Regions from separate parts of the Lysinibacillus sp. FW301-JW8 genome, predicted to be linked through region 2. Evidence: riboswitches for the same ligand, from Rfam matches in the RefSeq annotation. Region 2 holds a riboswitch; each other region holds the start of a gene.
What was found. Region 2 has a riboswitch for cobalamin ahead of AC3WOM_RS12645 (glutaredoxin family protein). Riboswitches for the same ligand answer to the same signal wherever they lie in the genome.

Region 1: another riboswitch for cobalamin. It lies ahead of AC3WOM_RS11230 (ABC transporter substrate-binding protein); the one in region 2 lies ahead of AC3WOM_RS12645 (glutaredoxin family protein).
Region 3: another riboswitch for cobalamin. It lies ahead of cobT (nicotinate-nucleotide--dimethylbenzimidazole phosphoribosyltransferase); the one in region 2 lies ahead of AC3WOM_RS12645 (glutaredoxin family protein).

Annotation. Positions count from the first base shown of each region.
Region 1 is NZ_JBYTBB010000022.1:50,985-54,269, reverse strand. It holds gene AC3WOM_RS11235 (FecCD family ABC transporter permease) at 1-809, opposite strand, end outside; gene AC3WOM_RS11230 (ABC transporter substrate-binding protein) at 806-1,768, opposite strand; cobalamin riboswitch at 1,953-2,137, opposite strand; gene AC3WOM_RS11225 (acyl-CoA dehydrogenase family protein) at 2,196-3,285, opposite strand, start outside.
Region 2 is NZ_JBYTBB010000027.1:44,503-47,787, reverse strand. It holds gene nrdE (class 1b ribonucleoside-diphosphate reductase subunit alpha) at 1-935, opposite strand, end outside; gene nrdI (class Ib ribonucleoside-diphosphate reductase assembly flavoprotein NrdI) at 932-1,291, opposite strand; gene AC3WOM_RS12645 (glutaredoxin family protein) at 1,288-1,512, opposite strand; cobalamin riboswitch at 1,633-1,810, opposite strand; gene AC3WOM_RS12640 (alpha/beta hydrolase) at 2,477-3,285, opposite strand, start outside.
Region 3 is NZ_JBYTBB010000002.1:149,726-153,010, forward strand. It holds gene AC3WOM_RS01680 (response regulator) at 1-376, shown strand, start outside; gene AC3WOM_RS01685 (DMT family transporter) at 660-1,520, shown strand; cobalamin riboswitch at 1,566-1,742, shown strand; gene cobT (nicotinate-nucleotide--dimethylbenzimidazole phosphoribosyltransferase) at 1,832-2,893, shown strand; gene AC3WOM_RS01695 (trimeric intracellular cation channel family protein) at 3,023-3,285, opposite strand, start outside.

The DNA of each region.
Region 1 (3,285 bases), on a different contig from region 2:
CCCCAAATCATCCTTGTCATATGTGGTACAACTAATCCAACGAAACCAATCGTTCCTGAAACAGCTACTGCTGCTCCTGTCAGCATGGATCCACCTACTAAAATTAAATACTTACTCCGCTTCACATTAACACCTAAGTGCTTTGCACGTTCTTCCCCATATAGCAGTACATTTAATTCCCTTCTTTGTGTCCAAAGCATTAATGAACCTACTATTACAAATGGGATAATCATTTGCACGAAAGGCCAGCCGCGCATGGATACTGAACCAAGCAGCCACCCTATCACTTGCCGCAGCTCCTCACCAGATAAGGCAATCATTAGAGAAATAAGTGAGCCTAAAAATGAGCTAAAGATGACCCCAGTTAAAATCAGCGTTTCCATTTTCAATGAACGATCTACTATTCTTGCAAAGCTCATGACTGCTACCATCGTTAACACTGCTCCAAGCATACTGAAGGTTGGCAATGCATAGAGTCCAACTACTGGAATTGATATGCCAAAAAATATTGTCATTACGGCTCCAACTGATGCACCTGAAGAAACACCTAATGTATAAGGGTCTGCTAAAGGGTTTTTTAACAAGCCCTGAAAAGCAGCTCCTGCAATGGCAAGTGACGCACCCACAAGCCCTGCTAGGAAAACTCGTGGCAGGCGTATTTTCCAAAAAATATTGGCAGCCGTTTCATCAGCTGCTTTATTCCACAATACCTCTAGCGGAATATGAACAGAGCCTATTGCTACGCCGCACCAGATGCTGATGATAAGAAGCGTTATGGCGGTTACATAGGCTGCAACTATTTTACTCACTCAAATGCCTCGGGGTAGATAGCTTTCGCTAATTCTTCAAGTCCCTCTCCTAAACGAGGTCCTTGACGACTTGTTGTACTCTCATCTACCTGAACAATGGCTTTATTTTTCACAGCATTAATTGTGTCAAAGCCAGCACGCTGTGGTAGCTTTGTTAAAATATCAGGTACATAATGATATGTCACCACGATGACATCTGGATTTTTTGCAATAATTTGTTCGGAACTGATTTCATACCAGCCTGCTGTATCTGCTGCAACATTTTCGGCATGAATCATATTTAATATTTCATTCATAAATGTATCTTTACCAGCTGTAAATATTTGTGGCTCATCAGATGCTTCTACAAAGACTTTCTTTGGCTTTACATCCTCGAGTTTTGCTAGAACCTCTTCTACTTTTGCCTTCATATCTTTAATAATTTTTTCGGCCTCAGGTAATTTCCCAGTTGCACGACCTAGTTGTTCAATTGTTGTATATGTCTCATTAAAGTCCTTCGCATCTTTTACAACAAAAACCTTTAAACCGGCAGATTCAAGCTGTTCAATGGCCCCTGCCGAAAGTGTCATACTCGATTCATGAGCAAACACAATATCTGGATTTAAGGCAATAATTTGCTCATTATTATATTCCATGCCGCCAACTTTTTGCTTTTCAGCTGCCTCTGCAGGATAATCATCATTATCGGTAACACCAATTATTTCATTGTTTAAGCCAAGAGCAAATAAAATCTCTGTGTTACTTGGAATAAGAGAGACTATTTTCTCAGGGGGTGCTTCCAGCGTAATATCCTTGCCAACAGCATCCGTTATCGTCATTGGGAATGTTGCTTTGTCTACCTGTGATGTTTCTTGCTGCTCAGAAGATGCGGGCTTTTCATTTTTTGCCCCTTCCCCACAGGCCACAAGTAAGCCAATTGCCAAAAATGCGGCCAATCCTAATTTCCAAAATTTCTTCATGTGAATCCTCCTAGTTTATCGGTGCCTATATTGTAACAACTTATTTTGCTGATGGATCGGTAATCGACAAACTTTGTAAGTTTATCGCCCACTTTTTCTAATCAAAACAAATACCCCTCATTCAAAGTGAGGGGTAATAGTGCACAAAAATACGCAAAATCCACCACCCTATCCTCGTAGGTTGAAAAGTGTTTCTATAAAGGCAGGTCTCCTGGCTTGTGCTACATACGTTTTTTCAAGCCTTCCCGAAAAACTTTCAGTGGCGTACATTGAAAAAACTAGCACATACAGTGGCGGGACCGCATCGGAATATCACCGATTTCCCTTTTCACTTTACATAAGTAAAGAACCTTTATAATATTCAGTTGATTTTATTATACATGAAAACAAAAGAAGTCGCCTACCAATCTAGACGACTTCCCCTTTATTAAATGATATCTGTAAAATACTGGACTGTTTTCATCGGTGCCCCTAGTTCTCTTAATGCCCATGTATGCTCTAAATAAATATCTGCCAGCTTTTCATATTTCCCCCCGAATCTGTGTGCCCATTCAACTGCTACAACACTTTCATACATATGCGCCATTTTTTCTGCTACCGCTTTTGCCTCAAATGTTTTCGTTGCTTCATCCAAAGAGCTAAATGTATGCAATGTCGATTTCAAATGCACTAATTGTTCCATTACTAATTGGACTAGAGGGCTGTCAGCTAACTTAGCTAAGCGCTCCTCCATAACACGTACAAACAACTCATGGGCTTGGAATTTATCTACTAAACGAATCAGCTCCAATGCCAGTATATTGGCAGTTCCTTCCCACACCGTAAGCACCTGTGCATCTCTTAGTAAGCGAGGTGTTACAAAGTCTTCAATATAGCCATTTCCACCATGTAATTCAATCACTTCACTCGCATATTTCACCGCTTGCTCGGCTGTTTCCTTTTTCATAATGGCAATATTTAAACGATTCATGATCATATCCTCATGATTGCCCTGACCACTTGTCACTTTATCATATAGCTGAATAAGATCAAAAACTGTTGTTACTTCTACATGAAGCTTTGCCGCTAATTTTCCTAGTGTATCCTGAATCATTGGGTATTGCGTTAAAGGCTTACCAAAGGCATAACGATTTGTCACATAATGCTTTGCCTCTAAAAAGCCGCGTCGCATAATACCTATAGAAGCTACAGCATTGCAAATTCTTGATAGATTAAGTGCCTCTAGCATATAATAAATCCCTTTATTGGGCTCACCTACAATATAGCCAAGTGCACCCTCAAATTCTACTTCACCAGAGGGTACTGCCTTCACACCGAGCTTATCCTTTAAACGGCGAATACGAAGATTATTCACAGTACCATCCTCCGCTCGCCAAGGAACTGCAAATAATGTTAGCCCTTTAGAGCCGGTAGAAGCCCCCTCGAGTCGAGCCAATACCATCGCTACACCGCACATTCCTACATTGGATGCAAAATATTTTTCACCATATAAACGGAACTGCTCACCTTCCTGTCTT
Region 2 (3,285 bases):
TCAGACATACGTTTACCATATTCTTTAAAAATATCATATGGACTAAACAATACAATATCTTTATCACGTTTCATCAGTTCAAAGAAAATACTTGGTAAAATAATTCCTGTTGATAAAGTTGCTAGGCGAATTTTATCATCAGCATTTGGTTTTTTGGATGAAATAAAATTTTCTATGTCAGCATGAAAAATATTTAAATAGACAACGCCCGAGCCATTTCGTTGTCCTAGTTGATTGGAATAGCTGAAAGAGTTTTCTAGCAATTTCGCTACTGGGATTACACCACTTGCACGATTTAGAATCTCTTTAATTGGATCACCCAAAGGACGTAAATCTGTTAAATTTACTCCAACCCCACCGCCAAGGCGTGATAGCTCCAAGCAATAACCAATATTTTCAGCAATACTATTCATTGAGTCATCCATTGATAATTTAAAGCAGCTTACTAGTTCTCCACGTGCTTTCTTTCCACTATTTAAAGCTGTTGGTGTTGCAGGCTGATACGCTTCCATCATCGCTTCAACAGAACGTTCTGCTAAGATCATGTCACCTTGTGCTAAATACAAAGCAATAATAACAATACGGTCCTCATATTTTTCTAAAATTTCTTCCCCGTCACGGCTCTTCATAGCATAACTATCATAAAATTTACTCGCACTCATAAAGGATGGGAAACGGAAATGATAATCATATGCCTTTTTGTACAGCTTTTTAATAAATTCCATTTCATACATATCGATAAATGCTTTTTCATAATAACCCTCATCGACTAAATAACGGATTTTTTCCTCAATATCAATAAAGTAACGTAGACGCACGTTTACATATTCTAAAAAGTAGCGGCGTGTTGCTTCTCGATCCTTTTCTAACTCTAATTGACCTGTTGTACTATAACGATTCAGTACATCATTATTAAGCTTTAAATATGTTTTCATGCGATTACCCTCATTTCATAAAACGTTTGTATTGCTTCATAATCATTTTGATTTCCTCGTAAATCTAATTTACGTACTAGAGGCACATGATACTTTGCTGCAATTTTCTCACCAGCAGCGCCAAAAATCGTATGGCCGAAGTTACTGTTGCCACTTACAACTACACCCTTGCAGTAATTCCCGTTTTGTTCTAAAAAACGAGCCACTTTAGTAGGGATATCACCTAATCCGTCAGTGTATGTTATTAAAAGGTATGGCTCACCCAACAGTAATTCCTCAGAAAGTTCCATTGATTTCCCCCTTAATTTAGAGACAACATTTCGGACATTTCCTGTACGACTAGCATAGACGATCATAGTGTAATCAGCTCGATTTGAGAAACAATTTCCTTAACATCCCCTATAAATGTCTCATTATATTCAAGAACTGGCACACTTAAAAACCCTGCATCCATAATAGTTTGCTTTGCTTTTTCATCATGATCTATATTCACAATTTCTGCTTCAATTCCTACTCGTTGTAATTCAGATTTTACCCAAAGACATTTCGGGCAAATTGTTTTCGTATAAAGTTTCAAATAAATCCCTCTTTTCATAATATAAAAAGGCTTTCCCTTCAAGAGAGATAGCCTAAAATGGAAACGTTAAAAATACATAAAAATAGCTACGTCCCCATTTCTTAATCCCCGAAGAAATGATTGTTGTGTTTTATATAGGCAGGTCTCCTGGCTTTGCTTCACTCTCTGATTTCCTTCCCATGCGAAAGCACAGTGGCTTAAATCATCGTCAGCTTTACAGTTGCGGGGACAGCGTCGGTATTGTACCGAACTTCCCTATTAAACTACATATAGTAGTACCCGAATAAAACAAACACAATATATTGTTTTTCCAATAGAACTAAGTGTACCATCCTTCAAAATAAAAGTAAATCTAGATTAGAGACTTCTTAATAGTAAGATTATTCGATATTTTCCGCCAAATGATGTTAAGCAAGTTGATAGTTAGGCAGCTTAACGCTATAGAACAATAGTCCATCTATTATTTCAACAATAATAGACAACTGATAAAGAAATATGTAACACTATGTATTTCCTTAATCAACTAATGTTAAAGATTAAAGTCCGTTTCTTGCCTTTCTTATGCAAGAAATAATTATGTAAATACCTTTTTGGAATATAACATCAAAAATATAGAGGCATAAGCTACTACTAATAATCTTTACATAAAAACAGCCCTTATTCCGAAGAAGAATAATAGACTGTTTTAATTTTGATTTTTAATAAATCCTAACAAATTATTCTATACCGAATAAATAGAGACAAATCCTTATAACTGAGGATAATAATTTATATAATCTAATTGCTGTTATAAGATTATACTCTCTTTCACAGTCTATTAAACTATCATAGACTTCTTTCACTTTACCATTTTTCGAACTATAAAAGAAACTATTTTTAAATAATCATTTTCCCATTTGTAACATATTATATCCCTTAAGAGGAATATTCCCAATCAAGATTTCCGACAGATATCAAAGCTTACCTATTTAAATGTTTCGCACATCCATCTATAAAATTTTTCCTTCTCTTCAAATTGTGGATAATGAGCTGATTGCTCGAAAGAAATAAATTCTTTTTTATCCGCTTCCATTACATCAAAATAATTTTTTGCTGCATTATATGAAGTCATAGCGTCGTATTTACCCATTACAAAATAAAAAGGTAACTCAAGTTTGGTAACTATCTTAGGTAGTGGCTTATCAAAAACCTCTTTAACAAGTTGTGCTTGTGTCTTAGCTATTCCATTGTTATAGCGAATAAAATCCAACAAATTATATTCACGACTTAATAGTATATCGCCATCCGACATATTAATAAGTCTTGTAGCGCCGCCGTACTTCCCTACATAACCTCTTGGAGCCGCTGACTCTCCAGCATGTATTTTTTCAGCGATTCCCTCTAAGTATTTCACATCTTCTGTATTTCCGGCTTTTTTCGCTTCACTTATTGTATAATTCAAATTATCTATTTCACTTTCTTGCATATTACTCACCTGACCAATTCCAATATAGGCTTCATATTTTTCTGGAGCTTTATAAGAAGCCCTAGTTGCTAGGTATGTTCCATAAGAATGGCCTATTAATATTACTTTCTCTTTGCCAAAACGTTGGGAAATATAATCTGTAAGTGCTATTAAATCATCTACAAGTACATCTGCTGTTAAGTTAGAATAATCCTCATTAAACTGATACGATTTGCCGCTTCCTCTTTGATCGTAATTAACGACAGTGAAATCCTTTTCTAATAAGTCTTCGTACTTGGTATAAGGAATTTCGGACATACTAGGTCCCC
Region 3 (3,285 bases), on a different contig from region 2:
AATAGTAAATAGCTATATAGAGCCGCTCGTAGATAAAATACTTAATTTACATGGCAATAGAGATGATTTAGGGAAAAAAATAGTCGATTATATTTATACACATTTTGATGATCCACAGTTAGATTTGAATTATTTATCAGGCATATTTAACAAAAGCCAAGCAAATTTAAGTATATTAATTAAAAAAAGCATTGATAAAAATTTCATCCACCTGTTAAATGAGCTTAGAATTGACAAGGCAAAGCAGCTACTAGTTCATAGTAATAAAAGAAATAATGAAATTGCTTCGTTAGTGGGCTATAGTAATGAAGAGTATTTTAGTAAAGTATTTAAAAAATATGTTGGGATGACACCCGCCAAATATCGAACTATTTAACTTCTTTCAGCAAATGTCTTTTACGCGAAAGCACAGCGACAGCGGCAGGTACAGAAGTCTCCCGAGGCATAATTGATATAGTACGTGGGTTTCGGTAAAATAACTATAGAATGTCCGAGTTGAACATAGAAAGGATGGGTAATATGTTCCGATCAATAGCACCTCCAACAATGTCTTTACAGTAGAATCTACTGTTTAAGGCATTCCACACTAGCTTGCTCTTCTTTCAATAGATTCTACTGTATAGGCTAAAAACTATATAAGTAGAAAGTAGGAATCAGAAGTGAGCGGAAAATTTGCATTTGTTTTATCTATGATTATCTTCGGAGCTGTCGGTGTTTTTGCAAAATATATACAGCTACCATCCAGTGAAATTGCATTCTGGATGAGTGTCATTGGCTCTTGCTTTTTATTGGTAATTTTCATCGCAAAGAAAGAAAAAATAACGAAAGTATCTATTCTGCCTAATATATGGCCATTGCTGCTATCTAGTGTAGCATTATGTGGGAATTGGATTTTTCTTTTTCAAGCATACAAAGAAACAACCATTGCAAATGCAGCGCTTAGTTATTATTTTGCGCCAGTTTTAGTGATTTGTTTATCACCGATTATATTAAAGGAAAAACTGTATCTAAGAAAAATTTTCTATGTCTGTGTGGCGCTGGTTGGATTATTCTTTATTGTCCATAGCCAAGTTGCAGGAGAAAATGGGCAGGATATCGGTATAGTGTATGGGCTTATTGCAGCATGTTTCTATACATTCGTAACCTTTGTCAACAAGTATATTCATGGACTTAAAGAGCCTGCTAACACAATTGTGCAGCTTTCTTTAGCAGCGTTATTTCTGGCACTTTATCTTTATGGAACAAATGGATTCCAAATCATGCATATCGATATAAAATCCATTAGTTTACTTATAGCATTGGGTATTGTCCATGCTGGTATAGGCTTCTATCTTTTCTTTTTGGGAATGAGTCAATTAAAGGGGCAAAGTATAGCCATTCTAAGCTATATTGACCCTCTAACGTCATTGGTTATCTCAACGATGATTATAGGAGAAAAAATGACTGTGCTACAAATAATAGGAGCCATTCTATTACTTGGTGCGACCTTTATTAGTGAAATCGATCAGAAAGAACTTTAAAGGTGTCATATTGACAGCAAGAAATCTTTACAGTAAATTTAAAGTAATTGCATAATAGCATTGGGTGCCCATTATGGGAGAATAGGGAATAAAGTGAGAGTCTTTAGCGGTCCCGCCACTGTAAAAAGGAGTTTCATAGAGAATGCCACTAGCATGGTGCTGGGAAGGTTCTATGAAATGTTGAAATTAAGCCAGGAGACCTGCCTAATTGCTTCGATTATATAGACGATGGAAAAGTCTGTAGTTTATTTGTGATGAATAAACTGCAGGCTTTTTATATTGTCTCGAAAGATAGAAAGGGGAATAGTTTCATGCAATTATTACAGCAAACGATTAAAAAAATTCAAAATGTGGATAGCCATATGATGGGGAAAGCTAGGGAATATATAGACTCTCTGAGCAAGCCACCTGGAAGCTTGGGGGGACTGGAAAATCTTGCTGTACAGCTTGCTGGCATTACAGGAGAATTATTTCCTAAAATTGAGAGCAAGGCAATTATTGTCTGTGCAGCAGATCACGGTGTTTGTGAGGAAGATGTAACTTCCAATCCACAAAAGGTAACCTTTTTACAAACAATGAATTTTCCAAAAGGGCTAACGGGTGTTTGTGCAATCGCCAGCATAACCAATGCCAAAATTGTAACGGTCGACGTTGGTGTAAAAGAAGATTTACCACTTGATGCTGGAGTCATTCTAAAGAAAATTAAATATGGAACAGACAATATGGCAAAGGGTCCAGCTATGTCAAGAGAGGAAGCTATTCAATCCATCGAAGTAGGAATTGAAGTCGCAACGAGCGAAATTAAAAATGGAGTGGATATTCTTGGAACTGGAGAAATGGGTATTGGGAATACTACCCCAAGTGCAGCTATCCTATCCGTGCTTCATGCCTGTCATCCAAATGTAGTAACAGGAATGGGCGCTGGTGTGGGAGCGGGGGGAATTGCGCATAAGGTGAAGGTTATTCAACATGCTATTGCATTAAACAAGCCCAATCGCAACGATGCTATTGATATTCTTGCAAAAGTTGGTGGCTTAGAAATAGCTGCTATGGCTGGGATTGTACTTGCTGGGGCTGCAAATCGCAAGCCTGTTGTTATTGATGGTTTTATTTCTACGATTGCTGCCCTCATAGCATTTGAGCTTGAGCCAAAAATAAAGGACTACATCATTCCTTCCCATGCCTCAGAAGAACCAGGTGCAAAAATAGCAGCCAAGTTGCTAGGGGTAGAACCAATGCTACATATGAATATGCGTTTAGGAGAAGGCTCTGGTGCAGCTTTAGCCTTTCCAATTTTAGATGCAGCATGCTCCATGATTAAAAACATGGCTACACTTGAAGAATCTGTAGTGCTAGTAGAAACGAATGAATGAAGCACACTTTCTATTTATAAATGCTGATGGTTGAAAAAATATTTGCTTGAGGCATTTCTTGGCAGCAGCAAAAAGTATAACAAGCCCATTTAATCGAACTATTTGGGCTTGTTACTATTCATAAAATAGTCATGCTCGATTCAGCTTTCGTAAAGGCAAACGCCATTTCTTCATATAGGAAAGAACTCTTAGCACTGTAATTATTCCAAATAATCCATATAAAAAGAGGTCGCCTGTTAAAACTTCTAAACCAATCACAAGTCCTGCAAGAGCTGCCCAAACACCATAAATTTCATCACGTAATACGAGGGGCTTGCGTCTTGCTAATAGATCCCGAACAATCCCGCCTCCTGAGCCAGTTAAGACAGCAGCTACAATAACCGCACTAATTG